3 regions of the Kosakonia sp. YIM B13571 genome follow, and region 3 is predicted to be linked to each of the others. Evidence: predicted binding sites of a transcription regulator. Region 3 holds the regulator's gene; each other region holds the start of a gene.
What was found. Region 3 encodes CRP, which controls carbon source genes, mostly activating them, when cyclic AMP is high. Its sites were predicted from a motif close to ATGTGANNNNNNTCACAT; they were not measured.
Positions count from the first base shown of each region.

Region 1: a site for CRP is predicted at 5,330-5,347, ahead of hpt (hypoxanthine phosphoribosyltransferase). Genes of this name have one in related genera too.
Region 2: a site for CRP is predicted at 4,537-4,554, ahead of aaeR (HTH-type transcriptional activator AaeR). Genes of this name have one in related genera too.

Region 1 covers NZ_JBHZPL010000005.1:247,405-257,963, reverse strand. Annotated here, with positions in the region: gene panC (pantoate--beta-alanine ligase) at 1-271, shown strand, start outside; gene panD (aspartate 1-decarboxylase) at 409-789, shown strand; gene ACFX4O_RS15125 (polysaccharide deacetylase family protein) at 794-2,038, opposite strand; gene ACFX4O_RS15120 (ABC transporter permease) at 2,174-2,944, opposite strand; gene ACFX4O_RS15115 (ABC transporter ATP-binding protein) at 2,941-3,867, opposite strand; gene can (carbonate dehydratase) at 3,975-4,637, shown strand; gene hpt (hypoxanthine phosphoribosyltransferase) at 4,667-5,203, opposite strand; gene ACFX4O_RS15100 (glucose/quinate/shikimate family membrane-bound PQQ-dependent dehydrogenase) at 5,406-7,796, shown strand; gene cueO (multicopper oxidase CueO) at 7,922-9,502, opposite strand; gene ACFX4O_RS15090 (YacC family pilotin-like protein) at 9,647-9,994, shown strand; gene speE (polyamine aminopropyltransferase) at 10,081-10,559, shown strand, end outside.
Region 2 covers NZ_JBHZPL010000017.1:24,337-34,895, reverse strand. Annotated here, with positions in the region: gene ACFX4O_RS23225 (NAD-dependent succinate-semialdehyde dehydrogenase) at 1-1,194, opposite strand, end outside; gene aaeB (p-hydroxybenzoic acid efflux pump subunit AaeB) at 1,277-3,244, opposite strand; gene aaeA (p-hydroxybenzoic acid efflux pump subunit AaeA) at 3,250-4,182, opposite strand; gene aaeX (p-hydroxybenzoic acid efflux pump operon protein AaeX) at 4,190-4,393, opposite strand; gene aaeR (HTH-type transcriptional activator AaeR) at 4,572-5,495, shown strand; gene tldD (metalloprotease TldD) at 5,535-6,980, opposite strand; gene yhdP (AsmA2 domain-containing protein YhdP) at 7,064-10,559, opposite strand, start outside.
Region 3 covers NZ_JBHZPL010000004.1:24,825-35,383, forward strand. Annotated here, with positions in the region: gene ACFX4O_RS11700 (hydrolase) at 1-246, shown strand, start outside; gene ACFX4O_RS11705 (YheU family protein) at 243-461, shown strand; gene ACFX4O_RS11710 (phosphoribulokinase) at 516-1,385, shown strand; gene ACFX4O_RS11715 (OsmC family protein) at 1,428-1,832, opposite strand; gene crp (cAMP-activated global transcriptional regulator CRP) at 2,137-2,769, shown strand; gene ACFX4O_RS11725 (YccS/YhfK family putative transporter) at 2,816-4,894, shown strand; gene ACFX4O_RS11730 (aspartate aminotransferase family protein) at 4,884-6,104, opposite strand; gene pabA (aminodeoxychorismate synthase component 2) at 6,192-6,755, opposite strand; gene ACFX4O_RS11740 (putative adenosine monophosphate-protein transferase Fic) at 6,787-7,389, opposite strand; gene ACFX4O_RS11745 (YhfG family protein) at 7,379-7,549, opposite strand; gene ppiA (peptidylprolyl isomerase A) at 7,655-8,227, opposite strand; gene ACFX4O_RS11755 (cytosine deaminase) at 8,372-9,673, opposite strand; gene nirB (nitrite reductase large subunit NirB) at 9,914-10,559, shown strand, end outside.

The DNA.
Region 1 (10,559 bases), on a different contig from region 3:
CGATCAACGCAAAATTGCCCCGGCGCTCAGCAAAGTGATGAATTCGGTAGCCGATAAACTGCTGGCGGGCGAACGCAATGAAGAAGAGCTGATTGCCATTGCCGGGCAGGAGATCAACGACGCGGGCCTGCGCGCCGATGATATTCAGATCCGCGATGCGGACACGCTTCTGGCGCTGTCTGAAAGCACTAAACGCGCGGTGATTTTGATGGCGGCATGGCTCGGCCAGGCGCGGCTTATCGACAACAAAGTGGTTGAGTTAGCCCGCTAGACAGGGCGGAAAAATCGGGCAATACTCCACTCCTGGCTTGCTCTTACGCCCGCCAGGACGTGGCGCGAGCACACGAGGGATTCGCAGGGAGCCGCCCTCCATTTTCAGGTTAATTATCAGTAATGAAGGTTTAACTTATGATTCGCACGATGCTGCAAGGCAAGCTCCACCGCGTCAAAGTGACGCAGGCCGACCTGCACTACGAAGGTTCCTGCGCGATTGACCAGGATTTCCTTGAGGCGGCCGGTATTCTGGAATACGAAGCCATCGATATTTATAACGTGACCAACGGCAAACGCTTTTCTACCTACGCGATTGCCGGCGAGCGCGGTTCACGCATTATCTCGGTTAACGGTGCGGCAGCACACTGCGCAGACGTCGGCGATATCCTGATTATCGCCAGCTACGTCACCGTGCCGGATGAGGTTGCCCGTAGCTGGCAGCCGAAAGTGGCCTATTTTGATGGCGACAACGAGATGAAACGCACCGCGAAAGCCGTGCCGGTTCAGGTTGCCTGATGCCCTACCCCTGCGGCTGATTACTGATCAGCCGCGACATTGTCTCCAGCGAATCCGTTCTCAGCACGTACAACCGCTTCAGTAAAAACGGATTATCTCCCGGTTTCACCTTGCCACGCACCGTGGTCACCGCCAGATGAAAACCTGCGTCATTCGCCGCTTGTATCGCTTTATCGTCATAGCCGCCAAATGGATAGGAGAGATAAAGCACATGCGGGTTGAACTGCGCCAGCGCGCGGCGTGAGCGTTTAAAATCGAACAGAATATTGTGATAGTTGCGACTCAGCAAAATCGGATGCATCGACTCATCAACCCGGTGCAGGAAATGGGTATGTGACTGTACATCGAACACATCCTGAATATGATTCAGCTCCGACACGCTCATAAACTGCAAGAATTTCGGGTCCCACGGCTGCGGCTTGCGCTTAATGCGTGACGAAATAATAAACGCCGTCGCTTTAAAACCATACTCGTGCAGGATCGGATAAGCGTAACGGCTGACGGATTTCAGCCCATCATCAAAAGTGATCACTACCGAACGCGCAGGTAAATTCATGCGGTTACGCACATAGCCTTCCAACTGGTACATCGACAAGGTGGTGTAACCCTGATCGCGCAGCCAAGTCATTTGGTTGGTAAAAGCGCGCACCGAGGTCGTGGTCGAGGTGTGGCGGAAGCGGGTGTTTTCCTCATCACGAAGGATATGGTGATAAGTCAGTACCGGAATGCCGCTGTCTTCTTGTGCATCCAGGCTACTGATCCACGCCAGCCGATTGCCGATGCGTATCTGAAACCAGGTCTGGTTCAGGCGGTCTTTCAGCTTATCGATTATCGGATAACGCAGGTTTTCCGCCAGTGTGCCAACCTGTTTACTGGTGATATCCGGCGACGTATAGAGCGGCGTATCCCGCCAGGTGATCAGGTTTTGGTTACTGAGCGGTTTATTCAGATCGCCAAGCGTATCTTCTACCCGTTCATTGCCAGGCACCGTGCCAAGATGACCCCGGTCAATAAACCCGCTGCCGAAGCCAAAGCGAAACGCGTAATAATCTTCCGCCCCCGGCACCACCGCCAGGATCTGCCCGGCGCGAATATTGCCGACAGTAACGACTCTGTCTCCTACCTGCGCCCAGATATCGGCATCTTCAGTGGTTTGCATATAGCGCGCGGGAATGCGTTGTTCACTGACAATACTGGCAGACGCGCTCCAGGTAACCAGCAACAATAAAAGGGTAATCAAACGAGACATGAGGTGGACCGAATAGAAAAACTGCACCTATTGTAGCAACAGAACGGGAGAAACCAACGGTAATGAGCAGTCTAAAAAATAGCCTAATCTCTGGGATTGGCTCTCTTCCACAGAAGAGAGCCGTCGCGCTCAGACTTAACTTCGCAGCCCACGTCCGCGATTAATGAGATACCAGCACAGCAGGTAAAAAGCGATGATAAACACCACCAACACACCAACGGTGGTAAACAGCGGCACATCGGAAATGCCGAGGAAACCAAAACGGAAGCCGCTTATCATATACACGATCGGGTTGAGGTGCGACAGCGCCTGCCAGAACGGCGGCAGCAGCGTCAGGGAGTAGAACACCCCGCCCAGGTAAGTCAACGGCGTCAGCACAAAGGTCGGAATGAGGCTAATGTCATCAAAGGTTTTGGCAAATACCGCATTCAAAAGCCCCGCCAGCGAAAACAGCACCGCTGTCAGCAGCAACGTCAGGCCAACAAACAACCATGAATGCACCTGAAACGGCACGAAAAACAGCGAAACCGCCGTCACCAGGATGCCCACACACAAGCCGCGCGCCACGCCGCCGCCAACATACCCGGCGATAATGACATGCGTTGGCACCGGTGCCACCAGCAGCTCCTCAATGTTGCGCTGGAACTTGGCGCTAAAGAATGATGACGCTACGTTGGCATACGCGTTGGTGATCACCGCCATCATGATTAAGCCCGGCACGATAAACTGCATGTAGGTAAAACCGTGCATTTCACCGATACGCGAACCGATCAGGTTGCCGAAAATAATAAAGTAGAGCGTCATAGTGATCACAGGCGGTACCAGTGTTTGCACCCAAATACGCATGAAACGCTGGATCTCTTTGTACCAGATACTCTTCAGCGCCACCCAGAACAGCTGCATCATGCGCTTTCTCCTTTTCTGTCATGAACCAGCGTGACAAACAGCTCTTCGAGACGGTTGGCTTTGTTACGCATACTCAATACCTGCACGCCCTGCGCGCTAAGCTGGCTGAACACGCTGTTCACGCCCTGCTCGCGCAGCACTTCTACCTCAAGCGTGGACGTATCCACCAGCCGGTATTGATACCCTTCCAGCTTCGGCAGCGGGCTTTTCGGCGCTAAATCGAGAATAAACGTCTCGGATTTCAGCTTCGACAGCAGCGCTTTCATCGACGTGTTTTCAATCAGATCGCCACGCTGAATAATGCCGATGTTGCGACACAGCATCTCGGCTTCTTCCAGATAATGCGTCGTCAGAATGATGGTGGTGCCTTTGTCGTTGAGATCTTTTAAAAAGCCCCACATTGAACGACGCAGTTCGATATCAACACCCGCGGTTGGCTCGTCGAGAATCAACAGCTTAGGTTCGTGCATCAGCGCACGAGCAATCATCAGACGGCGCTTCATCCCGCCGGAAAGCATCCGCGCACGTTCGTTGCGTTTTTCCCACAGATCGAGCTGGTTCAGGTACTTTTCGCTGCGCACAAGCGCATCTTTACGATCAACGCCGTAGTAACCCGCCTGGTTAACGACAATCTGTTGCACGGTTTCAAACGGGTTAAAGTTGAACTCCTGTGGCACCAGCCCCAGTTGACGTTTCGCGTTCACCACGTCTTTTTCAAGATCGTAACCAAAAACGCTAACGCGCCCGGAAGATTTATTTACCAACGAACTGATAATGCCAATGGTGGTGGATTTGCCGGCACCATTGGGTCCGAGAAGCGCGTAGAAATCGCCCGCTTCTACTTGTAAATCAATGCCGCGCAGCGCCTGAACGCCGCCCGGATAGGTTTTTTTAAGCTGCTCAAGCTCCAGTGCAATGGTCATGAATTATCACTTACCTGTTTTCTTACACTCGATGTGTGGTTTAAAAAGACGGAGAGTTCACCTATATTAGCGCAACGCACTTATCTGGTTACAGGTTGTTAACCTCCATGAAAGACATAGATACACTCATCAGCAACAATGCACTATGGTCAAAAATGCTGGTGGAAGAAGATCCTGGATTTTTCGAAACACTGGCGCAAGCACAGAAGCCGCGCTTTCTCTGGATTGGATGCTCCGACTCACGCGTACCCGCAGAACGCCTTACCGGGCTCGAACCGGGTGAACTGTTTGTACACCGTAATGTTGCAAACCTGGTTATCCATACCGATCTGAACTGCCTCTCCGTGGTGCAGTACGCGGTAGATGTGCTGGAAGTTGAGCACATTATCATCTGTGGTCACTACGGTTGCGGCGGTGTGCAGGCGGCGGTTGAAAACCCGGAACTGGGCTTAATCGACAACTGGCTGCTGCACATTCGCGATATCTGGTTTAAACATAGCTCGCTGCTGGGCGAAATGCCGCCTGAGCGTCGTCTCGATACGCTGTGCGAGCTGAACGTGATGGAACAAGTCTACAACCTGGGCCATTCAACCATTATGCAATCCGCGTGGAAACGTGGCCAGAAAGTGACGATTCACGGCTGGGCTTACGGCATTCACGATGGCCTGCTGCGCAATCTGGACGTCACCGCCACTAACCGCGAAACGCTGGAACAACGCTATCGCCAGGGCGTGTCAAATCTGAGCCAGAAGCACATCAACCACAAATAACAATCGGGGCCATTATCGGCCCCGTTTTTTTACTCGTCCAGCATCACCACTTTGCCGACGTACGGCAAATGGCGATAACGCTGCGCGTAATCAATACCGTACCCCACCACAAACTCGTCCGGGATAGCAAAACCAACGAATTCGACCGGCACATCCACTTCACGACGCGACGGTTTATCCAGCAGGGTACAAATCGCCAGCGATTTTGGCTCGCGCAGGCGCAGGATCTCGCGCACTTTCGACAGCGTATTACCCGAATCGATAATGTCTTCAACGATCAGCACGTCTTTTCCACGAATGTCTTCATCGAGATCTTTGAGGATTTTCACATCGCGGGTAGTGGACATACCGCTGCCGTAGCTGGAGGCGGTCATGAAATCGACTTCATGCGACACCTGCACTTCACGGCACAGGTCAGCCATAAACATAAACGAGCCGCGCAGCAGCCCAACCAGCACCATTTCGCTGCCGCTATCTTTATAACGCTCAGTGATTTGACGACCCAGCTCAGCGATACGCGCTTTGATCTCCGCTTCCGGGATCATCACTTCAACAGTGTGTTTCATTTTACTAACCATATGATTTAAAGAGTAAATCACTCAATACCGGCACTTAAACCAGTGATTGAAATGCAAGGTGCGCAGTATACCAGCAAAAAGATTGTTGCGGGTTATTCCGCGACAAAGCTCATTTTGTGATGACGATCACACTTGTTAACTCCTATAATTACTTGCTATCAAAATATTAACAAATCAACGGATGTGTTTTATGGCGGAAACAAAAACTCAACAGTCGCGGCTGCTTGTCACGCTGACGACGCTCTTTGCAGCCTTCTGCGGGCTGTATCTTTTAATCGGTGGGGCCTGGCTCGTCAGCATTGGCGGCTCCTGGTACTACCCCATCGCTGGTCTGGTCATGCTCGGCGTGACATGGCTATTGTGGAAGGGCAAGCGCGCCGCGCTGTGGCTGTACGCCGCCCTACTGCTGGCGACAATGATTTGGGGCGTGTGGGAAGTCGGTTTCGACTTCTGGGCGCTGACACCGCGTAGCGACATTCTCGTCTTCTTCGGTATCTGGCTGATTCTTCCGTTTGTCTGGCGGCGGTTGATTGTGCCGTCCAGCGGTGCGGTCGCTGCGTTGGTGGTGGCCCTGTTAATGAGTGGCGGCATCCTCACCTGGGCGGGTTTCAACGATCCGCAAGAAGTTCACGGCACCCTGAGCGCCGATGCCACACCGGCAGCGCCAATTTCACAGGTAGCCGATGGTGACTGGCCAGCCTATGGCCGTAACCAGGAAGGCCAGCGTTACTCGCCGCTGAAACAGATCAATGCCGATAACGTGAAAAACCTGAAGGAAGCCTGGGTGTTCCGCACCGGCGACCTGAAAATGCCAAACGATCCCGGTGAAATCACCAACGAAGTGACGCCAATTAAAGTGGGCGACACGCTGTTCCTGTGTACCGCACACCAGCGTTTGTTTGCGATTGATGCCGCCAGCGGCAAAGAGAAGTGGCATTTCGATCCGCAGCTGAACACCAATCCTTCGTTCCAGCATGTGACCTGCCGCGGTGTTTCGTATCATGAAGCCCGTGCCGATAACGCCAGCCCGGATGTGGTCGCTGACTGCCCGCGCCGCATTATTCTGCCGGTGAACGATGGCCGTCTGTTTGCGCTGAATGCGGATAACGGCAAGCTGTGCGAAACCTTTGCCAACAAAGGGATCCTGAACCTGCAGACCAATATGCCGGACACCACGCCGGGTCTGTACGAGCCGACATCTCCGCCGATCATCACCGATAAAACCATCGTGATTGCCGGTTCGGTAACGGATAACTTCTCAACCCGTGAAACCTCTGGCGTTATCCGTGGTTTCGATGTGAACACCGGGAAATTGCTGTGGGCCTTCGATCCGGGCGCGAAAGATCCCAACGCGATCCCGTCGGATGAACACACTTTCACCTTTAACTCACCGAACTCGTGGGCACCTGCGGCTTATGACGCGAAACTGGATTTAGTCTATCTGCCGATGGGCGTGACCACCCCGGATATCTGGGGCGGCAACCGTACGCCGGAGCAGGAGCGCTATGCCAGCTCGATCGTCGCGCTGAATGCCACCACCGGTAAACTTGCCTGGAGCTACCAGACCGTACACCACGATCTGTGGGATATGGATATGCCGTCCCAGCCGACGCTGGCGGACATTACCGTGAATGGCAAAACCGTACCGGTGATCTACGCACCGGCGAAAACCGGTAACATTTTCGTCCTCGATCGTACCAACGGTAAGCTGGTGGTTCCGGCACCGGAAAAACCGGTTCCGCAAGGCGCGGCAAAAGGCGATTACGTAGCCAAAACCCAACCCTTCTCCGACCTGAGTTTCCGTCCGACGAAAAACTTAAGCGGCGCGGATATGTGGGGCGCCACCATGTTCGACCAACTGGTGTGCCGCGTGATGTTCCACCAGATGCGCTATGAAGGCATCTTCACGCCGCCATCTGAGCAGGGCACGCTGGTATTCCCGGGTAACCTGGGGATGTTCGAATGGGGCGGGATCTCCGTTGATCCAAACCGTCAGGTGGCGATTGCCAACCCGATGGCGCTGCCATTTGTGTCAAAACTGATCCCACGTGGTCCAGGCAACCCAATGGAGCCGCCGAAAGATGCGAAAGGCACCGGTTCGGAATCCGGTATTCAGCCGCAGTATGGTGTACCGTTTGGCGTGACGCTGAACCCGTTCCTCTCGCCGTTCGGTCTGCCTTGTAAACAACCGGCCTGGGGTTACATTTCTGCACTGGATCTGAAAACCAACCAGGTGGTGTGGAAAAAACGCATTGGTACACCGCAAGACAGCATGCCGTTCCCGATGCCGGTTCCGGTGCCGTTCAATATGGGGATGCCGATGCTCGGCGGCCCAATTTCCACCGCCGGTAATGTGCTGTTTATCGCCGCGACCGCAGATAACTACCTGCGCGCTTATAACATGAGCAACGGTGAGAAACTGTGGCAAGGCCGTTTGCCGGCCGGTGGCCAGGCAACACCGATGACTTATGAGGTCAATGGTAAGCAGTACGTGGTCATTTCCGCAGGCGGTCACGGTTCGTTCGGTACGAAGATGGGCGACTACATTGTCGCTTACGCGCTGCCGGATGACGCCAAGTAATCCCTCCTCTCCCTGAGCGGGAGAGGTAAAAGTGACTGGTTATAAAAAATCCCCTCTGCCATCTGGCATGAGGGGATTTTCTTTTCTGCGACCGTTAGCCGCCGGATGAAGCAGAACGTTAAGCGTTAAACTGTAAACCCTAACATCATCCCGGTATCTTCATGTTCCAGCAGGTGGCAGTGCGCCATATACGCAAATTCTTTCGGTGCGTCATGCTGGAAACGCACTAACACTTCACTGCGCGCGCCATACACTTCAACCGTATCTTTCCAGCCTGCGCGATGCACCGCTGGCGGTTTACCATTTTCCGACAGAATGCGGAACTGCGTGCCGTGAATATGGAACGGGTGCAACATCATGTCGCCCTCGCCGGAAATCACCCAGCGCTCATACTGCCCTTTTTGCGCAGCAAATTGCGGGGTCGCCATATCAAAGGCTTTGCCGTTGATGCGGTTGGCGTTATGGAAATCAAAGCCGTTGCCGCCGTGGTTCATCTGGCCGCTATCCATTTTCATGTTGCCCATCTGGCTATGATCCATCTGACCATGACCCATCTGCCCGTGGCCCATCATCCCGGCCATCGCGCTATCGCCATACTTCTGCTGTAGCGCCTGCATGCCCATCATGTCGAGCATCGGATCCATCGACAGCTGCAACGTGCGCTGCGTTAATCCTTCAAGCGCGGGTAAACCCGGCAGTGTCGCCAGCGTATCCGGTAACGTACCGGAAGCGGTCACTTGTAATGGCTGGACGCTCAGCACCGGATGCGGCTGGTCAAACGGCGCAACGGTCATCCCCATCTGCTGAACCGGTAAGGTAATCAGATCGAACGGTTTACCATTGCTGATATCAACCAGCACTTCAAAGCGCTCGCCCATCAGCACCGGTAACTCACTCACTTTCACCGGTTCACCAAGCAAACCGCCGTCGCTCGCTACTACATACAGCGGGCGTTGATCGCTGGTGGCAAACTTCAGTGAACGCGCATTGCAGCCGTTCAATAAACGCAAGCGCAGCCAGCCGCGCGGAGCGGAATGTTGTGGATAAATGGCACCGTTAGTCAGCAGCGTATCGCCAAACCAGCCAACAGCCGCGCTCATCACATCCAACTGATAATCGATCTGCCCATTGGCGGTGAATTTTTTGTCCTGCACGATAACTGGAACGTCATCAATGCCCCACTGTTGCGGCAGGCGCAACTTACGGCTGTTTTCATCCTCAATCAGCACCAGCCCCGCTAACCCCATCGCAACTTGTCGACCGGTTTTGCCATGTTGATGCGGGTGGAACCAGCACGTCGCTGCCTGCTGTGTCGGGGTAAACGTCACCGTTCGGCTAGCGCCGGGTTTAATGATGCCTTGCGGCCCGCCATCAACCTCGCCCGGCACCTCAACGCCGTGCCAGTGCACGGTGGTCTCTTCAGCAAGCGTATTGCGGATATCAACGGTAACCTCACGCCCCTGGCGGAGCTGAAGCGCCGGGCCTAACAGCGCACCGTTGTAACCCCAGGTGGCGGCGCGTTTATTGCCAAACAGGGTTTCGCCCGCCTGCACCGTTAACACGATACGGTTTTGCGCGTCGGCGGTGAGTAATGGCGGGATGGGCAATGCGGGGCGCTCAGCGGCGAACAGCGAACGGCTCCATAACGGCAGCGCGCTCATCACCCCCAGCGCAGCGGAATATTTTAAAAAATCTCGGCGTTGCATGGGCATTTCCTTATCGATTGCAGGTCATCTTTTGAGCTTAAACCCTCCCCCTGCCGGAAGGTCAAGAAAAGAGGCAATAATAAATATCGTCGCCATATCCGGACTGTGCTAACGTTTAATTTCCGTTACGCCGTGGTAGAAATAATGAAGACGTTTTTCAGAACAATTGTCCTGGGCAGCTTGCTGGCTGTCTCCGCCAACAGTTACGCACTGAGTGAATCCGAAGCTGAAGACATGGCCGATCTCACGGCAGTGTTCGTATTTTTGAAAAACGACTGCGGTTATAACAACTTACCTAATGGGCAGATCCGCCGCGCACTGGTTTTTTTCGCCCAGCAAAATCAGTGGGATCTCAGCAACTATGACACATGGGACATGAAATCGCTTGGTGAAGAGAGTTACCGCGATCTCAGCGGTATTGGCATTCCGACTGCCAAAAAGTGTAAAGCCCTCGCTCGTGATTCCCTGAGCCTTCTCGCCTACGTCAAATAACGGTGAACTTTTGACCGTGCATCGCTAATCAGAGTTAGCTATGATGTTGCGCCCGTTTTTCGCGGGTGTTAACAAAGGAGCTACCGATGGCCGATAACAACGTATGGCAAGAGACGCTGCACGACCATTTTGGTCAATACTTTGCCGTTGATAAGGTGCTGTATCACGAAAAGACCGATCATCAGGATCTGATTATTTTCGAGAACGCCGCTTTTGGCCGCGTTATGGCGCTGGATGGCGTGGTGCAAACCACCGAACGCGACGAGTTTATCTATCACGAAATGATGACCCATGTTCCGCTGCTGGCGCACGGCCACGCGAAACATGTGCTGATCATCGGCGGCGGCGACGGCGCCATGCTGCGCGAAGTCACCCGCCATAAAAATATTGAAACCATCACCATGGTAGAAATCGACGCTGGCGTCGTCTCTTTCTGCCGTCAGTATCTGCCAAAGCACAATGCAGGCGCCTATGACGATCCGCGTTTTACGCTGGTGATCGATGACGGCGTGAACTTTGTTACTCACACTGACCAGACGTTCGACGTGATTATCTCGGACTGTAC
Region 2 (10,559 bases), on a different contig from region 3:
GAAACGGAAACAGGCGGCAACCGGGCCAAATGTCTCTTCCTGCGCCAGTTTCATACCATCGCTGCAATCACCCAGCACCGTTGGCTGCCAGAAGTTACCGCCAAGGCTGTGCGGTTTGCCACCGGCTAATACTTTCGCCCCTTTGACGACAGCATCGTCGACATGCTCGCGCACTTTGTCCACCGCAGCGCGTTCAATCAGCGGACCTACAACCACGCCCTCATCCAGGCCATTACCCACTTTTAGCGCATTAACAGCCTCGGTCAGTTTTTGTGTAAAGCTATCGTAGACAGATTCATGAATGTAGAAGCGGTTAACGCTGACGCACACCTGCCCCGCATTACGGAATTTATTGGCAACAGCGCCCTGCACCGCCGCATCAATGTCGGCATCCTCAAACACGATATAAGGCGCATTTCCTCCCAGCTCCATCGACACTTTTTTCATGGTTTCAGCTGCGTTGCGCACCAGCGTTTTCCCCACCGCCGTCGAGCCGGTAAACGAGATTTTGCGCACCTCATGGCTGGCCATAATCGCATCGCTGATTTCAGATGTATTCCCGGCAACAGCGTTCAACACACCGTCCGGCACACCGGCTTTTTTCGCCAGCGCCAGCAACGCAAAAGCGCTAAGCGGTGTGTTATTTGCCGGTTTGATAACGCCGGTACAGCCTGCCGCCAGCGCGGGCCCAAGCTTGCGGGTCAACATCGCCATCGGGAAATTCCACGGTGTAATCGCGGCCACCACACCAATCGGTTCTCGCGTCGCCAGAATGCGTGAGCCTGGCTTGATGGGCGGGATAATTTCACCGTTTGCGCGTTTTGCCTGCTCGGCAAACCACTGAATAAAGCTGGCGGCATATTCCACTTCACCTTCTGCTTCTTTCAATGGTTTGCCCTGCTCAGTGGTCATCAATCTGCCAAGCCAGCTTTTGTTTTCAATGATCAATTCATACCAGCGATACAAAATGGTCGAGCGCTCTTTCGCGGTTTTCGCCCGCCATGCGGGAAAGGCGCGTGTCGCAGCGGCAATGGCTTCTTCTGTCTCTTTCTTGCCTGCTTTGGCAACTTTCGCGATAGTTTCGCCCGTCGCCGGATTCAGAACGTCAAATGTGGTATCCAGCGATTTCCAGACACCATCAACCAGATAGCCGGTCTGAAAAAGCGCATTGTCCTGCAGTGACTGCGTTGTCATTTGTCCTCCTGATCTGCGGTTTATAAAAACTCTTAGAAAGTATAGCCATAAAAAAACCGACGCTTTTGGCGTCGGTTTGGCATTAACTGCTGGTCAGCGCATGTTGGTATTTATGCAACATGCCCGTTAGCCGGTATACCGGCTCAGTAACCTGCGGCGGTGCGTTCCAGTGGTGTAGCTTGTGCTGGTAAATATCCAGCTCTTCCAGCAACTGAGTGAAGTAACGGCGGCGTTTCGTGTCGTTACCCGCCGAAATAACTTGTGACGCAGTACGCCGTAACTGGCGGTGAAACGCCGAGAGATCATCATTGATCGGCACCGGCGCATCCCGCAGGCGCTGATGCGCAATAATCAGCGTCAGCGCGAGGCGGAACTTCGCGACATCACCGGGAAATTTATTCAGCAGCAAGAAAAGCTGTTGATACAGCGCGGGCAAGTGGTTCTCTTTGCGACGCGCGGTATTGGTGGTCATTGCCGAAACGGCCGCGGAAACAAACTGGTTCAGCAGCATACGCCCGGTGCGCGCCTGGGAGTTATCGCGCACCAGCAAAAGCACAACCATCGCCAGAACCACGCCAACCAGTTGCCCCAGCGCGTTATCGAGAAACTGGCTGAATTTAAAGGTCATCGGGTTATCCAGCACCAGAATATTAATGGTGCCCGCCAGCGTCGCCATTGAACCCAGCCGCCGCTTTTGCACTTCAATACCAATAAAGAACGCCAGCACCGCCAGGCTAATACACAGCAACAGCATGCTTTGTTGCGTCGATGGCAGGATAACCAGGTAATAGAACGAACCAATCGGCAACGCCCACAGCATGCCGTAGATAAAGTCTTTCGCCACCATTTTTGGGTTCGGCAGACGCATCGCCAGCGAGGTGACCACTGCGATCATCACCATTGAGCCGCTGCCAGATGTCCAGCCGGTCCACAGCCAGAACAAGGTTCCGAGCATGCAAGAAAGCGTGGTGCGCCAGAAGTTAACCATCGCATGGTGGCGTTCGGCAGATTCCGCTTTCACCACCACTTCGCCCTGCAACACCTCTTCTTCGACGGCGCTGATTTTCGCGTTGCCAATCACACCGCGTTTCAGCAGCAGATAGCGGGTCGCCGAACCCACCCAGCTATATATGGTGACAGGCGTTTCCCGCTCACCGGTCCAGGCGATGACTCGACGCATTCTTTTTAACTGCTTGTGCATCTCCTGCACGTTATCGACCGGCTCGGCAAACAGCTCGCGAAATGTGTCGGTAACAAGCTCGGGACGGGTATTCTGGATCAGATAGGTTTCACACGCCTGGGTGATCAGCGTCAGCGACAAGGTGTTGATCACTTTCAGGCGGCGGTTAGCGCGCCCCCAGCGGGAAGATTCGATGTTCAGGTTACTGCGCATCCCTTCCAGCGCAGTGGTACGGCGCACCAGCGCAGCCCAGGCTTTGTCCACCTCTTCGCTATCGCCATGCTTGATACACAACTGCATCAGTTGATAGTGGGCCAGCAGCAGGCTATCGAGCTCGCGGTCAATTTCCTGTTTGACGGAGCGCGGAGAAAAGAGCAGATCGGCGACAATCGCGCAGAGAATACCCACCACGATTTCACTGCATCGCTCAACGGCATATTGCGGTGCCAGCAGTGGTTCCGTCTGAATAGTGACGACAATAATCAACGCGGTGTAACCCGCCAGCCCCCAGGCGTAAGAGTTTTCAACACGCACCAGCGACGAGACCCAGGTACAAAATCCGGCCCAAATACAGCACACCATTAACATCAGAAGCGGGGTGCGGATCAGCATGATGATGATGGCCAGCCCGGCGATACAGCCGATAAAGGTGCCGACAATACGCAACATCCCCCGGTAGCGAATCGCCCCGGAATAGGGCTCACCACCAGCGGCAAACGCCGGGCCCGCCGCGACAATGGCTGCGGTCAACACCGCCCAGCGCGGGGTTTCAAGCTGAAAGTGAAAACCAACAAACAGTGCCAACACGACGGCAAAGGCCAGCTTGAAAGCAAAACGCAAATGCTGGTTGGCAATGGATAACAGCCCCATCGCGATTACCCCAACTCACGCAGTCGATGCGCCATTTTGCGAAAGAAGGAATCCTGGCTTTCATCACGATCGGATTTACCTGTCACCACTACCGTCGCGGTAGTGCCCGCCGGCCACAGGTTGCCTTGTTGTTTGTCGAGACGAATACGCACTGGCACACGCTGCGCCAGCCGCACCCATTCAAGGTTGGAATCGATGGTCGCCATACCTTTGCTGTCATTGCTGCTGCTGGCGTTCGTGACGCCTGCGGCGATACTATCCACCGTGCCTTTCAATACCAGATTGCTGCCAAGCGGGGTGATCTCCGCGCGATAACCGGGACGCACGCCTTCCAGCTTGGTCTCTTCCATATATGCCAGAACATAGAAGGTGTGTTGTTTCACCAACGCCACCGCGGTGGAACCACGGGTAATAAACTCACCGGCGTAGACGTTAAGGTTTGTCACCCAACCATCGGCTGGCGCACGAATGATGGTGCGCGCCAGATCCAGCTTCGCCAGATCGCGGGTCGCCTGAGCTTTGGCTAACTGATGCAGCTCAGTTTGCAGGGTGTTGTTGGCCTGGTCGATCTCTTCACGCGACATGGCCTGAATACCCAACTGGTTACGGCGTCCGGCTTCGCGGCGTTTTTCCGCCACCAGCGCTTCGTAATAGGCAACATCGGCTTCATCTTCCGCCAGCGCTTTTTGGTAACGCGGTTGATCGATGGTAAACAGCACCTGGCCCTCTTTCACCAGTTGGTTGTCATGCACATTAACGGCGGTGACAAGCCCGGTGACATCCGGCGCGATAGCGACAACATCCGCACTAAAGCGCGCGTCGCGCGTCCAGGGCGATTCGGTGTAATAAACCCAGGCGCGGAAAACCGCGACGAACGCCAGGATTACCAGCACCATAGTGATAGCGGTGCGAGAGATATTTCTTGTTAGTGTTTTCACTTCTACCTCAGACAAACAGGCGCGACAGCAGGTAAAAAAGGCAGCAATACAGCGCAGTGTTAAACAATGCCGGATGCCAGACAAAGTCATAGATCCCGGTGGGGACCAGCACCCGACGCACCAGCCAGAAGATCGCCAGTGACAAAATTAATTCGAAAAAAATCGGTGGGAACGACAAACCGAACACCACGATGACGGGAAACAGACTCATGTTGACCTTGATTAGAGAGCGTGCAGGTGACAATTCGTTCTAACGTCACCGCAGGAGTATGGGCAAGGAGAGCCAGGCGAGAGTGACGTGAATATTCTTAATAGATAGTATATTAACGTAACTGTTATGCTGTTATCTATATTATGTGATCTAAATCACTTTTAACTCAGAGTGAATAATGGAACGACTAAAACGCATGTCGGTGTTTGCCAAAGTGGTGGAATTAGGTTCGTTTACCGCCGCCGCCCGACAGCTACAAATGAGTGTTTCCTCCATCAGCCAGACCGTCGCCAAACTGGAAGATGAGTTGCAGGTAAAGCTGTTGAACCGCAGCACGCGCAGCCTGGGGCTCACCGAAGCAGGGAAGATTTACTACCAGGGCTGCCGCCGGATGCTGCATGAAGTGCAGGACGTTCACGAACAGCTTTACGCCTTTAACAACACACCAATCGGTACGCTGCGTATTGGCAGTTCTTCAACCATGGCGCAAAATGTGCTGGCAAAAATGACCGCCGATATGCTCAAAGAGCATCCGGGTTTGTCGGTAAATCTCGTCACGGGTATCCCGGCACCGGATCTGATTGCTGACGGTCTGGATCTGGTGATCCGCGTCGGCGCGTTGCAGGATTCCAGCCTCTTCTCCCGCCGTCTTGGCGCGATGCCAATGGTGGTTTGCGCAGCTAAAAGCTACCTTGCTCAGTACGGCATTCCTGAAAAGCCAGCGGATATGGTGAACCACTCATGGCTTGAATACAGCGTGCGTCCGGATAACGAATTTGAGCTGGTGGCTCCGGAAGGGATCGCCACGCGGCTTATCCCACAAGGGCGTTTTGTCACCAACGATCCAATGACGCTAACGCGCTGGCTGACCGCCGGTGCCGGGATCGCATTCGTGCCGTTAATGTGGGTGATCGACGAGATCAACAGTGGCCAGCTTGAGATTCTGCTGCCGCGTTACCAGTCGGATCCGCGCCCGGTTTATGCGCTCTATACCGAAAAAGATAAGCTGCCGCTGAAAGTGCAGGTGTGCATTAATTATCTGACGGATTACTTTATTGAAGTGGCGAAAGTGTATCAGGGCATGCAGGGACGCAGAGTGTAAGGAATTCACCCTCTTCGTGCGAAGAGGGTGAGAAAAGGTTTAAGCCGTACCGCCGACGGTCAGGTTATCGACTTTCAACGTCGGTTGGCCCACACCCACCGGCAGGCTCTGCCCCTCTTTGCCGCAGACGCCAACGCCGTTATCCAGCTTCAGATCGTTACCCACCATGGAGATCTGCTGCATCGCTTCGATACCGGAGCCAATCAGCGTTGCGCCTTTCACCGCTTTGGTGACCTTACCTTTTTCAATCAGGTACGCTTCAGAAGTGGAGAAGACAAATTTCCCGGAAGTGATATCGACCTGGCCGCCGCCAAAATTCGGTGCGTAGATGCCGTAGTCGACAGATTCGATAATCTCCTGCGGCGTTGATTTCCCCGCCAGCATATAAGTGTTGGTCATACGCGGCATTGGCAGATGCGCATAAGATTCACGACGTCCGTTACCGGTCGGCTTAACGCCCATAAGACGCGCATTCAGCTTGTCCTGCATATAACCTTTCAACACGCCGTTTTCGATAAGCACGTTGTACTGGCCCGGCGTTCCTTCATCATCGATCGCCACAGAACCGCGGCGATCGGCGATGGTGCCATCGTCCACAACGGTACACAGTTCTGAGGCCACCAGTTGCCCCATCTGGCCGCTGAATACAGACGTTCCGCGACGGTTGAAGTCGCCTTCCAGCCCGTGTCCAACCGCTTCGTGCAGCAGCACGCCAGGCCAGCCCGCGCCCAATACCACCGGCAGCGTGCCCGCAGGTGCGGCAACGGCAGAAAGGTTTACCAGCGCCATGCGCACGGCTTCTTTCGCCCACGCATCCGCGCGAACATCGCCATCCACATCCTGCAAGAACCAGTCATAACCAAAACGACCGCCGCCACCGCTGGAACCACGTTCGCGTTTACCGTCGTCTTCAACCTGTACGCTCACGGAAAGCCGCACCAACGGGCGCACATCCGCCGCCAGCGTACCGTCCGTCGCCGCCACCAGAATGAGTTCGTAAACGCCGGTCAGACTGGCTGTCACTTCCTGTACGCGTTTATCCGCTGCGCGTGCCGCTTTATCTACGCGGCGCAGAATATCGAGCTTCTCTTCACGGCTCATGCTCTGCAGCGGATCGAGGCTGGTATAAAGACTTGGATGTTCGAGCGCACCCAGCGTTTTCACTTTGCCATCGCCGTCTTCCCGCACGATAGTACGCGCAGCCTGCGCGCTCTGTTCCAGCGCCAGCAGGCTGATTTGGTCCGCATAAGCAAAACCGGTTTTCTCGCCGCTGACGGCGCGCACGCCCACGCCCTGGTCGATATTGTAAGAGCCATCTTTAATGATGCTGTCTTCTAAAACCCAGGATTCGTGATAGCTCGACTGGAAATAGAGATCGCCGTAATCAAGACGACGCGCGGTCAGTTGACCGAGAATAGCAAACAGATCCTGATGGCTCAGGCCGTTTGCTGCCAGAAGTTGTTCACTTACCAGATTAAGACTCATCATTTTTTCTCGTCGTTGCCGCCACTGCGGGCAATAAAAATTGCGATATAAGGAGCTTGAGGCAATTCGCTGATGCCGTCAAATCATTGCTTTTTGTCCGTACGCGGCTGGCGCAGGACTTCGTTGATTTGCGGCTGATCGACCGGGCCGGTAATGCGATAGCGCAGAATCGAGACTTTGTTCCACAGTGGCCCCAGCACTTTGCTGGCGGCAAACACCGCAGCACCGACAATCGGGTTTACGGCGAAGGCCGCCGCCACCCCGACAGTCGCGGAGATTTCCGGGGCTACCACCGCTTCCATATCCAGCTCGCGGCGCACCAAATTCACGGAACCTTTCATCGCGATATCCGCTTCCAGGCCATCAACCAGTGTATCGTCGGTATGCAGCACACCGTCTTTGATCCACGCGGTGCTGCGAATGGAATCAAACCAGAACCCCTCACTGCTGAAGGTATCGCTGAAGTCAAAACGCAATTTACGCCACAGCGAGTCGACGCTGAACAGGCGCAGCAACTGCCCGGCATGACCAGTGCTGATATCGGTAATTTTACCTTTGCCAAGACGCGTACGCAGGATGCCATTGAGCGACTCTTCCTGCGGTTGCCACGGTGTGCTGCGCCAGTGCAGGTCATAATTAATATCAAACGACGAATCACGCACCGGCGTCGGTACGCCAAAGAAGCCCATCGCTGAATCAATTTTCTCACCGCGCAGCACGCCTTTCAGCGAGGTGCGCTCCGCGCCTTCACGATTGACCCATTCACCGTCAGCGGTCAGCCGCGCGGTGCCGCTGTCCACCAGCCCATTCGCCAGCGTCAGCGTATCGCCCTGAATGGCGAAATCACCGTCGATGCGACCATACTTTTGCCCCCACAGCCAACACTCCGCACAGCGCAGCTGCAAATCCGGCCAGCCGGTAAAGTCCAACCGCGTCTGGCCACGCAGCAGTGTTGAAGGGGAAGAGATATCGTTATCGTCCGGTGGCGCGTTCGACGGGTTGTAGTAGAGGTAGCGAATCGCTGCCTGCCACGGCGCATTATCATGAATCGTCAATGTACCGCTGATTTCGCGCCCCTGCGCTTCGATGGTCGAACCTGAATCTTGCGGCTGCGAAATAATGCTGAGGTTATTCCACTGCTGCCCGCCCAGTGTCAGGGCAGGTGTACGCAGCGTAATGCTCTGTGGGAAAGTGGTTGCGCTGCTGACATTGTTTGCCACGCCCTGTCTGAACAGGCCCAGCCACTGCGCGCCGTTCATTGGCGGCAAGTTGAGTTCAAGCCCGGCCTGCTCCGGCAGCGGCGGCAGTGTACGGCTGTCCGACGTCCAGATCCCACGATCGAGCGCCAGCTTATTATTCAGCAGCCAGCGGGTGTTGAAATGGTTGTTACCACCGGCATTACCGGTTAAATCGAAACTGTGCAGGTTCCCTTCTACCTTCACCTTCAACGGCAATGTTTTACCCGCTGGTTTATCCATCGGTGGCGGTAACGTACTAGCAAGGTTACTCAAATCACCATCAAGATTGACCTTGTAAGTGGTGCCGCCACGGTGCGGCAGCTCAACGCCGACATCACCTTTCCATGCGATGCTGCCGCGCAGCGCATCATTAAGTTGAGGAGGTAACACGCCGGTTTTTGCCGGTTGCCAGTTCCCGTTGAGATTCACCGCGACCTGGTAAGCCTTATCCCCTTCGGTGGTGGAGAAATCGAGATTTACCGGTTGATTAAACCAGGTTGCCTGCAACGGCTCGCTTTTCAGCGTGCCGTTCTCGAAGCTGAATTTGCCATTGAGGTTCTTCAGTGTGCTGTTAAGCGGTTTGATAAACAGGCTGTTGTTGTTCAGCACCACATCGCCTTTAGCGACGGTCTGCTCACCATCCAGCGGAATATCAAGATGTAAGCGAGCGCTTACATCACCATCGATTTGCAACTCATCCAGTGCGCTGCCCAGCGTGTCGTGTAGCGGCGTCTCTTTGAAATAGGGACCAACAGCTTTGCCCGGCCCGTTAATGTCCGCGTCAATCAGCAGCTTCTCTTTGACGTAATCCGGGATATTGGCTGTCAGGTTGCTGGCCGTTACACCACCCAGCGCCACTTTACTGCTTTTCATCCACAAACCGTCGTTGAGGAAATCAAGATCGATATCGAGGTTTTGTAACGCAGGCCAGTCAGGCTGGAAAGCAAAGGTCGCATTGCGCAACGGCACCGCGACTTCAAACTGGCCTTCGTTGTGCTTAAACGGGAAGAGCTTCGGGTTACCGCCAAACAGCAGCGTGGCATCTTGCGTCTGCCCGCCTTTGATCGACGAACTCAGGTACGCCACCAGCGCTTTGCCCATCAAATTTTCCGGGAAGTAACGCCAGGCCTGTCCGGCATCCGTCACATTGATGCCAGCCAGGATACCCAACCAGGGCTCATCGCCTTGCGGCTGGAGATAGCGGAAATCACCGCGCGCGCGCAGGGCATTGGCCTGAATGTCGATATTGCGTCCATCCAACTGGAAGCCATGCTCGTTTTTCTGCCAGTTCAGCGTGGCAACGCCTTTTTCAATCTCCAGCGGTTCGGGGAATACCGTCTTATACGGCATCTTCGCCTGCGCGATATCGGCGGTTAAGCGCCCATTCTCCATGCTGCCGGCAAGCGTTCCACTGAGATGTTCAACACCGGGCAGCAATTCCCACTGTTGCCAGGCTATATCCTGCCACTGTGCATGGAAGCGCGTTTTTTCGGTCGCCTGCAACGGAATATCCAGCGCCAGTTGATTGAGCTTGCCGCGAGGCTGCATGGTGTGCCAGATGTCGTACAGTTCCGGTGAGATTTTCTGTGCAATCGGCAGCAGTCCCTCTAAGCCACTGAGCTCAAGGTTACTGGCACGTACGCGCAGTTCATCGCTGCGCACACTGCTGGTACCGCCCACTTCCTGCGCCGGAACCCAGGCAAAACTCAGCGCGCCCTGCGGCCACGGATGGTCATCAATCGCGATACGCGTTACCGGCACATCAAACTGCCAGCCCTGCTGCTGACGGGAAACATGTGCGGTAAGGTTATCCACCGTCATGCGGTGCTGCGTGTTATATCCCTGCCAGCTGGCGCCGCCTTTTTTCAGCCATACATCGCCGCTTTCAACTACGCCTTTGCTTAATGTCATCCAGCCTTCAAGGCTGAATCGCGCGGAATCCAGCGCGACCTTATCCTGCATCCATTTGGCGAGCCAGGGCTTGACATCAATATCGTCCGCCTGCAACCACACCCGGCCATTATTCAGCAGCCCGTTGTCGTCACGCAGATCCATACGCACTTGCATAATACCGTGCTGCCCAGTCAGGCTCGAAAGGCTGACTTGCCCCTCCGCACGGTGACGATCGCTGCCGTTAAGCCAGGTAAGTTGCGGGATAGCCAACTCAGCGCGCTGCCCGGAGAGCGTTAAGAAACTGATGCGGCTGTCGCGAAGATCAAAGTGATCGAATTGACGCAAAAACAGATCGCTGATGCGATCCGTAGTGATAGGTTCACCGGTGTCATTGCGCTGTAGCGGGGTATTGCTATGGGCAACCAGTTGGTAAAAGGTGAGATTGCGA
Region 3 (10,559 bases):
CGCTGTAGCGCGATGCCGGTTTTGCCGGATATTCGTAAACCGACGCTGATTATCCACGCGAAAGATGACCCGTTTATGGATCACAACGTGATCCCGGATGCCGGGCATTTGCCGGCAAATATTGAGTACCAACTGACGGAACATGGCGGCCATGTCGGGTTTGTTGGTGGAACCTTGCGCCACCCGGAAATGTGGCTGGAAAAACGCATTCCGGATTGGTTATCCGCTTACCTGGAAAGACGATGATTATTCCCTGGCAAGAAATTGATGCGCAGACGCTGGACAATCTGATTGAGAGCTTTGTCTTGCGCGAAGGCACTGATTATGGTGAACATGAGCGTTCACTTGAGCAAAAGGTCGCCGACGTTAAACGGCAGCTGCAACGCGGCGAAGCCGTACTGGTGTGGTCGGAACTGCACGAGACGGCCAATATAATGCCGCGCGGACAGTTCCACGACTGAACAAATACATGGCGGCTGGCTATACTGAAATAATCGTTAATTCAGGGAGTTGCTATGTCCGCCAAACATCCGGTTATCGCCGTTACAGGCTCCAGCGGCGCGGGAACCACCACCACCAGCCTCGCCTTTCGTAAAATCTTCGCTCAGCTCAATATGCACGCGGCAGAAGTGGAAGGTGACAGTTTCCATCGCTATACCCGCCCGGAAATGGATATGGCTATCCGCAAGGCCCGCGATCTTGGGCGGCATATCAGCTATTTTGGCCCGGAAGCCAATGACTTTGGCCTGCTGGAACAGACGTTTAGCGAATATGGTCAAACTGGCAAAGGCCAGGCGCGCAAATACCTGCACACCTACGATGAAGCCGTTCCCTGGAACCAGGTACCGGGCACGTTTACACCCTGGCAACCGCTGCCTGAGCCGACCGATGTGCTGTTTTATGAAGGTCTGCACGGCGGTGTAGTGACCCCGCAAAACGATGTCGCAAAGCATGTGGATTTGCTGGTGGGCGTAGTGCCGATCGTCAATCTGGAATGGATTCAAAAGCTTGTCCGCGATACCAGCGAGCGCGGGCATTCGCGTGAAGCGGTGATGGATTCTGTCGTGCGCTCGATGGAGGATTACATCAATTTTATTACGCCGCAGTTTTCCCGTACGCACATCAACTTCCAGCGCGTGCCAACGGTGGATACCTCCAATCCCTTTGCGGCGAAAGGCATTCCCTCGCTTGACGAGAGTTTTGTGGTGATCCACTTCCGTAATCTGGAAGGGATTGATTACCCGTGGTTACTGGCGATGCTGCAAGGCTCGTTTATCTCGCATATGGATACGCTGGTGGTGCCTGGCGGGAAAATGGGGCTGGCGATGGAGTTGATTATGACGCCGCTGGTGCAACGGCTGATGGAAGGCAAAAAGATCAAATAATGTAGAAAGCCCGGTAAGCAACGCGCCGCCGGGCTTTTCGCATCAGGCTTCGATAACTTCGTAAGAGTGGGTGATGTTCACCGCTTTTTCGAGCATCAAGGCCACGGAGCAATACTTCTCCGCGGATAAATCCACCGCGCGGGAAACCGCCGCATCCTTCAGATCTTTTCCGGTGACGATAAAGTGCAAATTGATGTGGGTAAACAGGCGCGGCGCTTCTTCGCGACGCTCTGAGGTCAGCTTCACTTCGCAGTCGGTCACGTCATGACGCCCTTTTTGCAAAATAGAAACCACATCGATGGCACTGCATCCGCCCGCCGCCATCAGCACCATTTCCATCGGGCTTGGCGCTTTGTCGCCGGAGTTGCCGTCCATCAGGATTTGGTGACCCGATGCGGACTCACCAAGGAACGTTAACCCTTCAACCCATTTCACACGTGCCTGCATTTTCTTCACTCCGGAGTGGCAATTTTCTTTACAGATTACGCGTACATAACAAAACTCGCAACGGAAGGCGACCTGCGTCATGCTGAAGCGAGACACCAGGAGACAGGCGGTAAAAGCTATGCTAAAACACTCTGGATGCTACAGAGATAAATGGATGTTACGCATGTATGCATGACATCATACTTTAGAGACCGCAGATGACGCTGACGGTCCGCTTCCCAGGATGCGGGAAGCTTAGATTGCAACCCCAGACGTAGGGGCTCATCCTGTGTCTGAGACAGCTTATAACAGAGGATAATCGCGCATGGTGCTTGGCAAACCACAAACAGACCCGACGCTTGAATGGTTCTTGTCTCATTGCCACATTCATAAGTACCCGTCGAAGAGCACGCTGATTCACCAGGGTGAAAAAGCGGAAACGCTGTATTACATCGTTAAAGGCTCAGTGGCAGTGCTGATCAAGGATGAAGAAGGTAAAGAGATGATCCTCTCTTACCTGAACCAGGGAGATTTTATCGGTGAACTGGGCCTGTTCGAAGAGGGTCAGGAGCGCAGTGCATGGGTACGCGCTAAAACTGCTTGTGAAGTGGCTGAAATCTCCTACAAAAAATTCCGTCAGTTAATCCAGGTTAACCCGGATATCCTGATGCGTCTTTCCTCACAAATGGCGCGTCGCCTGCAGGTCACTTCAGAAAAAGTGGGCAACCTTGCCTTCCTTGACGTAACCGGCCGTATCGCGCAAACGCTATTAAATCTGGCGAAACAGCCAGACGCAATGACCCACCCGGACGGCATGCAAATTAAAATTACTCGCCAGGAAATTGGTCAGATCGTCGGTTGTTCCCGTGAAACAGTGGGCCGCATTCTCAAAATGCTCGAAGATCAGAATCTGATCTCCGCCCACGGTAAAACCATCGTCGTATACGGAACGCGTTAATCTGTAAAACGGCGCAGCTTACGCGCTGCGTCGTTTTTCTTCCCTCATGTGGCGCAGGCTGATTTATCATCCCGAAATCAACTACGCACTGCGACAGACGCTGGTGTTATGTTTGCCTGTGGCCATTGGTCTGGTTACCGGCCATCTGCAACAAGGTCTGCTGTTTTCCCTCGTTCCCGCCTGCTGCAACATCGCCGGGCTTGATACGCCACATAAACGTTTTTTCAAGCGCCTGATCATTGGCGGAAGCTTGTTTGCTGGCAGCAGCCTGGCGGTTCAATTATTGCTGGCGAAAGATCTTCCATTGCCGTTGATCCTCACTGGGCTGACGCTGGTTTTAGGCGTGACCGCCGAAATTAGCGCGCTGCACGGTCGCCTGCTCCCGGCTTCGCTCATTGCCGCCATCTTTACGCTCAGCCTTGCCGGTAATATGCCGGTATGGGAGCCGCTGCTTATCTATGCGCTGGGCACGCTGTGGTACGGGCTGTTCAACTGGTTCTGGTTCTGGATGTGGCGAGAGCAACCACTGCGCGAATCTCTCAGCCTGCTCTACCGGCAACTGGCGGATTACTGCGAGGCGAAATACAGCCTGCTGACGCAGCACGCCGACCCGGAAAAAGCGCTGCCGCCGTTGCTCGCCCGCCAGCAAAAGGCGGTGGATATGATAAGCCAGAGCTATCAACAGCTGCATATGCTGGCCGCCAATAAGCACAACGATTACAAACGGCTACTGCGGGTTTTCCAGGTAGCGCTGGATCTACAAGAGCACATTTCGGTGAGTTTGCACCAGCCGGAAGAAGTGCAAAAACTGGTGGAACAAACCCACGCCGAGCAGGTGATCCGCTGGAATGCGCAGACGGTCGCCGCTCGCTTGCGCATCCTGGCTGATGACATTCTCTACCATCGCTACCCTACTCGCTTCAACATGGATAAGCAGATCGGCGCGCTGGAAAAAATCGCCCGCCAGCACCCGGATAACCCGGTCGGGCAATTCTGCGCCTGGCATTTTAGCCGTATCGCTCGCGTCTTGCGCACTCAGCGCCCGCTCTATGCCCGCGATCTGATGGCGGAAAAGCAGCGGCGCTTACCCCTTTTGCCAGCCCTGAAAAGTTATTTATCACTGAAATCCGCAGCGCTGCGTAATGCCGCGCGGATAAGCGTAATGCTCAGCATCGCCAGCCTGATGGGCAGCGCCCTGCATTTACCGAAACCCTACTGGATCATGATGACGGTGATGTTTGTCACGCAAAACGGTTATGGCGCAACGCGCGTTCGCATTGTCCACCGGGCGGCGGGAACCCTTGCGGGGCTGGTAATTGCGGGGGCAACGCTGCACTTTCATGTTCCGCTCGGTTTTACGCTGGCCGCGATGCTGATGATTACGCTGGTCAGTTATCTCATTATTCGGAAAAACTACGGCTGGGCGATGGTGGGTTTTACCATTACCGCCGTCTACACCTTGCAGTTGCTGACGCTAAATGGTGAGGAGTTTATCGTCGCCCGGCTTATTGATACGTTGATTGGTTGCCTGATTGCCTTCGGCGGCATGGTCTGGCTGTGGCCGCAGTGGCAAAGTGGCTTGCTGCGTCAGAATGCGCATGATGCGCTGGAAACGGATCAGGAAGCGATTCGCCTGATCCTAAGCGATAACCCAGAGCCAACACCGCTTGCCTGGCAACGTATGCGCGTAAACCAGGCGCATAACGCCCTGTTTAACTCGCTAAACCAGGCCATGCAGGAACCGGGATTTAATACGCGTTATCTGGAAGATATGAAACTGTGGGTAACGCACAGCCAATTTATCGTTGAGCATATCAATGCGATGACGACACTGGCGCGCGAACATACGATGTTGACGCCGGAACTGGCGCAACGTTATTTGCAATCCTGCGAAATTGCCCTGCAGCGCTGCCAACAGCGGCTGGAGTATGACGGGCCGGGAGAATCCGGCGATGTGAATATCCTCGAAGCCCCGGAAACGTTAACGCACGGGCCAATGAGCACGCTGGAGCAGCATTTACAACGGATTATCGGGCATCTGAACACCATGCACACCATTTCGTCGGTAGCATGGCGTCAGCGCCCGCATCACGGCATTTGGCTAAATCGCCGCCTTAACCGTTGACCACTTTCGCCACCGCATCCGCGAAGCGGTTCATCCCTTCTTCAATATCCTGCGCGTCAATAACCAGCGAGGGGACAAAGCGCATGACGTCCGGGCCGGCGTTCAGCACCATTACACCCGCATCGGCGGCGGCGTAGAGGAAATCGCGCGCGCGGCCTTTATATTGCGGTTTAAGCTCAGCACCAATGAGCAGCCCCATGCCGCGAATGTCGCTAAACAGGTCAAATTTCTCGCCGATTTGCTGTAAATGCTTAACGAACAACTGACGTTTTTCATTCACGCCACTGAGCACGTCCGGCGTGTTGATAATATCGAATGCGGTCCCGGCGACGGCGCAGGCCAGCGGGTTGCCACCGTAGGTGGAACCGTGTGAACCGGCGTGGAAGACACTGGCAATCTCATGCGTGGTCAGCATCGCGCTGATAGGGAAACCACCGCCGAGCGCTTTGGCGCTGGTCAGAATATCCGGCGTCACGCCATAATGCATATAAGCAAACAACTCTCCGCTGCGGCCCATGCCGCACTGCACTTCGTCAAATACCAGCAGTGCGTTGTGCTGATCGCACAGCTCGCGCAAACCTTTCAGGAAATCCGGCGTGGCGGCAGTAACGCCGCCTTCACCCTGAATAGGCTCTACCACTACCGCGCAGGTGTGATCGTCCATCACCGCTTTCACCGCGTGCAGATCGTTAAACGGCACATGAATAATGTCTGCCGGTTTCGGGCCAAAGCCATCGGAATACTTCGGTTGGCCGCCCACGCTTACGGTAAACAGCGAACGCCCGTGGAAAGCATTATGGAACGCGATGATTTTTGTTTTATATGGGCTGTGACGCGTAGATGCATAAAAACGCGCCAGCTTGAATGCCGTTTCGTTGGCCTCAGTACCGGAGTTCATAAACACCACGCGCTCGGCAAACGTGGCGTCGATGAGTTTACGCGCCAGGCGCAGAGCAGGCTCGTTGGTAAAAACATTGCTGGTGTGCCACAGGGTCTCGCCCTGCGTTTTCAGCGTCTCCACCAGCGCCGGATGACAGTGTCCTAACGCAGTAACCGCAATTCCACCTGCAAAATCAACGTACTCTTTACCCTGCTGATCCCACACTCGGCTGCCTTTACCCTTTACCGGGATAAACTCGGCCGGTGCGTAAATTGGCAGAATAACGTCATCGAAGTTTGCACGCGTTACCGCGTCTTGCTGAGTTGCCATGGCTTGCCCATCCAGTTTTACGTTGCATTGATTATGAAAATATAATCACGAAATATGCATAAAAAATCAGTTAATGGCAACCACAAATCAGCGTTCGAGGAAGTTTTTCAATAACTGATGTCCCTGCTCGCTCAGAATACTTTCCGGGTGAAACTGCACTCCCTCCAGATCCCACTCCCGGTGGCGGATGCCCATGATCTCGCCGCTATCGCTGCTGGCGGTAACCTCAAAACACACCGGTAACGTAGGCGGATCAATAACCAGGGAATGGTAACGCGTGACGGTTAACGGATTATTAAGCCCGCAAAATACGCCAGTGCCGTTATGGGTGACAGGTGATGTCTTACCGTGCATCACTTTTGCCGCACGAACGATAGTCGCGCCAAATACCTGCGCAATCGCCTGGTGACCAAGACAAACACCAAGAATGGGCAATTTACCCGCGTAATGGCGGATAACCGCCAGCGAAACACCGGACTCATCCGGCGTGCAGGGGCCGGGCGAAATAACGATCTTTTCCGGTGCCAGCACGGCAATATCCGCAAGCGCTATCTCATCGTTACGCCGCACCTCTACGCTTGCCCCCAATTCACAAAAATATTGATACAGGTTCCAGGTAAAGGAGTCGTAATTATCGATAAGCAGGATCATAGCGGCCTCTGGTGTCGGAAACCGCGCTAGTTTACTCGCTTTCGACCGCTTCGCTCACCACTTTGCTGAAGATGGCGCGCAGCGACGCTAAGTCGCCCATTGCACCTGCCTGGTTTGCGTCGCGCCACTCATCAGGATCAATACCGCGCCAGTCGAGTGAAAAACCAGCGTGCAGCGCCAACTGCTCGAAGAAGATGCGCTGAGCGATACCATTACCAAGGCGGAACGGGTGCAGCACGTTGATTTCACAGTAATAGTGTGCCAGCCGTTCAATAAACACCGCTTTTTCCAGCCCACACAGCCACTCTTCATCTTCCAGTTGCTGCATCAATGCATTGCCCTCTTTCTCGATATACTCGAAGTGGCAAAACCGGGTATCGCCTTCATAAATATCCACTTCACGGATCTGCCCAGCCCAGTCGAACACGTCCTGGTAAAGATGGTGGTGAATGGCGCATAAATGAGGAAGACCGCGCACCATCGGGCCAAGATCCAGTGTGGCGGCGCGTAAGGCAGTGAACTGATAAGCCGCCTGCTCCAGTTTCTGCGCCTGGCGAAGCCCCAGCTCATTGCGCATCACATTCAGACCGGGATAGAGGTACGGATCGCGCCCGTCGCCGAATTTATCGCTCATAGTGCCTCCGTAGTTCTTCAAGGCGCGCATCGGCTTCCGCGCTACTTAGCGTCACCCGTTCGCTGTCGACGTTTTCCAGCCGTCGGCTGGCCTGAAAATTGACATTGCGCTGCTGTTCCCAGAGGCGGGATTTTTGCCGGTCGGTGAGTTTTTTGGTCATAGCGCCTCCCTGTTTCACATGTCGGTGCCCAAATTATAAGCAGAAATGACAGGTTACGCAGGGAAGCTCAAGAAGCACGGGGTGAACACCCCGTGCGGGGGAAACTTAGGGCAGCACTTTCGCGGAGAGAATAACTACCGGTTTTGACGGAACATTCTGGTAAGGCCCAACATCGTGCGTCGGTACCTGGGAAATTTTGTCGGCCACATCCATGCCTTTCACCACTTTACCAAACACCGCATAACCAAAGTCGCGCTGGCCATGATCAAGGAAAGCGTTGTCAGCGATGTTAATGAAGAACTGGCTGGTTGCGCTGTCTTTATCGGCGGTACGCGCCATCGAAATGGTGCCGCGCGTGTTACGCAAGCCATTATCAGCTTCGTTTTTGATAGGCGGGTTAGGCTGCTTTTGCTGCATCTGCTCGTTGAAACCGCCGCCCTGCACCATAAATCCCGGGATCACACGATGAAACGTGGTGTTGTTATAGAAACCGTTATTTACGTAATCAAGGAAGTTTTTCACCGACACAGGGGCTTTCTGGTTGTTCAGCTCCAGTTCAATGTTACCGGCGGATGTGGTGATCAGAACATGAGGATCGCCTTTTGCCGCCAGCGCAGCAGAAGAGAAAGCAGAAAGGGCAAACACAGCCGCAACAGCCGCCAGAGTCGATTTAACCATAAGGTTTCCTTAACGAAGAGCAGTAAAGAAAGCGAGTGGCTTGATTCTAAAGAGCAGTCAGCCAGCAGGCCAGCCTTTTACTTAATTTTACGTATTTAGTAACAGATGTAACGTCAGGCTGCTCACAACCCGCAAGCTCAAAGACTACATACCCGAACGATAACGACTAAAAATCACCGCTTCGCCACCGTTATCCATCTGAATCCAGCTTTGTGCGGGTTGCGTGCTGGCAATGATTCTCCCTTGTCGAATCGACCAACGCACCGGCGACTGGCAGCGCACCGCATCAAAACCGCTTTCAACGGGCAAAATAACCATATTCGCTGGGTTACCCGTTTCAATACCGTACTGCGTTAACCCAAAGGTTCGGGCGCTGTTATGGGTGATAAGACGCAGTCCGTCATTAATTTGCTGGTAGCCCATCAACTGGCAAACGTGCAGCCCCATATGCAGTACCTGCAACATATTACCAGTACCGAGCGGATACCAGGGATCAAACACATCGTCGTGACCAAAACAGACATTTATCTCTGCCGCCAGCAACTCTTTCACCCGCGTAATTCCCCGGCGCTTGGGGTAATCGTCAAAGCGCCCCTGCAAGTGGATATTTACCAGCGGGTTAGCAACAAAGTTAATGCCAGAAAGCTTTAACAGACGGAATAGTCGCGAAGTATATGCACCGTTGTAAGAGTGCATCGCGGTGGTATGGCTGGCGGTGACGCGCGGGCCGATGCCCATCTTCAGCGCCAGCGCGGCAACGGTTTCAACAAAGCGCGACTGCTCATCATCAATTTCATCACAGTGAATATCCAACGGGCGGTCATATTTTTGCGCCAGCGCGAAAGCTATGTGCAGCGATTCAACGCCATATTCGCGGGTGAATTCAAAGTGCGGGATCGCACCAACCACATCCGCCCCAAGCTGAAGCGCCTCTTCGAGCAGCGCAGCGCCGTTGGGATAGGAGAGAATTCCTTCCTGCGGGAAAGCGACGATTTGCAGATCAATCCAGGGCGCAACCTCTTCTTTTACTTCGAGCATGGCTTTCAGCGCTGTCAGGCTGGGATCGGAAACATCAACATGCGTTCGCACATGCTGCACGCCATTAGCCATTTGCCATTTCAAGGTTTGCCAGGCGCGCGCCTTTACATCTTGATGGCTCAGCAGCGCCTTGCGTTCAGCCCAGCGCTCAATGCCTTCAAACAGCGTGCCGGATTGGTTCCAGTTTGGCTCTCCGGCAGTTTGCGTAGTATCCAGGTGAATATGCGGTTCAACAAACGGCGGTAGCGCCAGCCCACCGTGCGCATTCAGGACTTCAAGGCTGTCGCTGTGTGTTTCATTCATCGGGGTGATTTCACCGAAGCGACCATTCTCAATCGCGATTTGCCATAATCCTTCGCGATCGGGTAAATGCACATTCTGAACTAACCAAATCGGTGCTGCCGACATAGTGTGACTCCCTCTGTTTCCCTCAGATAATTTGTATCAGAGGTGAGTGCAAAAACCCTCCTTTTTTGTACACAAATTCTGCAAACCATAAAAGCCAGTGATATCCACGACTTATAAAAACCAATAAAAATCAACTATCTACTCATTAAGTAGTATGTGAAGGTGTATTTGATGCACATCAATAAGCCGGGTAGCTGAATCGTTAAGGTAGGTGGTAGTAGAAAAGAAATCGAGGCAAAAATGAGCAAAGTTAAACTCGCTATTATCGGTAACGGCATGGTCGGCCACCGTTTTATTGAGGATCTCCTCGATAAAGCCGACGCCAGCCAGTTCGATATTACCGTCTTCTGTGAGGAGCCGCGTAAAGCCTACGACCGCGTCCACCTCTCTTCCTATTTTTCCCACCATACGGCTGAAGAGCTGTCACTGGTTCGTGAAGGCTTTTACGAAAAACATGGCGTAAAAGTGTTGGTCGGCGAGCGCGCCATCACTATCAACCGTCAAGAAAAAGTGATCCACTCCAGCGCTGGACGCACGGTTTATTACGACAAATTGATCATGGCAACCGGTTCCTATCCGTGGATCCCGCCGATCAAAGGTTCTGAAACACAAGATTGCTTCGTTTACCGCACTATTGAAGATTTGAACGCCATTGAATCCTGCGCACGCCGCAGCCGCCGTGGCGCGGTGGTCGGTGGCGGTTTGCTCGGCCTGGAAGCAGCCGGAGCGCTGAAAAACTTAGGCGTGGAAACCCACGTCATTGAGTTTGCGCCAATGCTAATGGCGGAACAGCTCGACCAAATGGGCGGCGAGCAACTGAAGCGCAAAATCGAAAGCATGGGCGTGCGTGTGCACACCAGCAAAAATACCAAAGAGATTGTGCAAG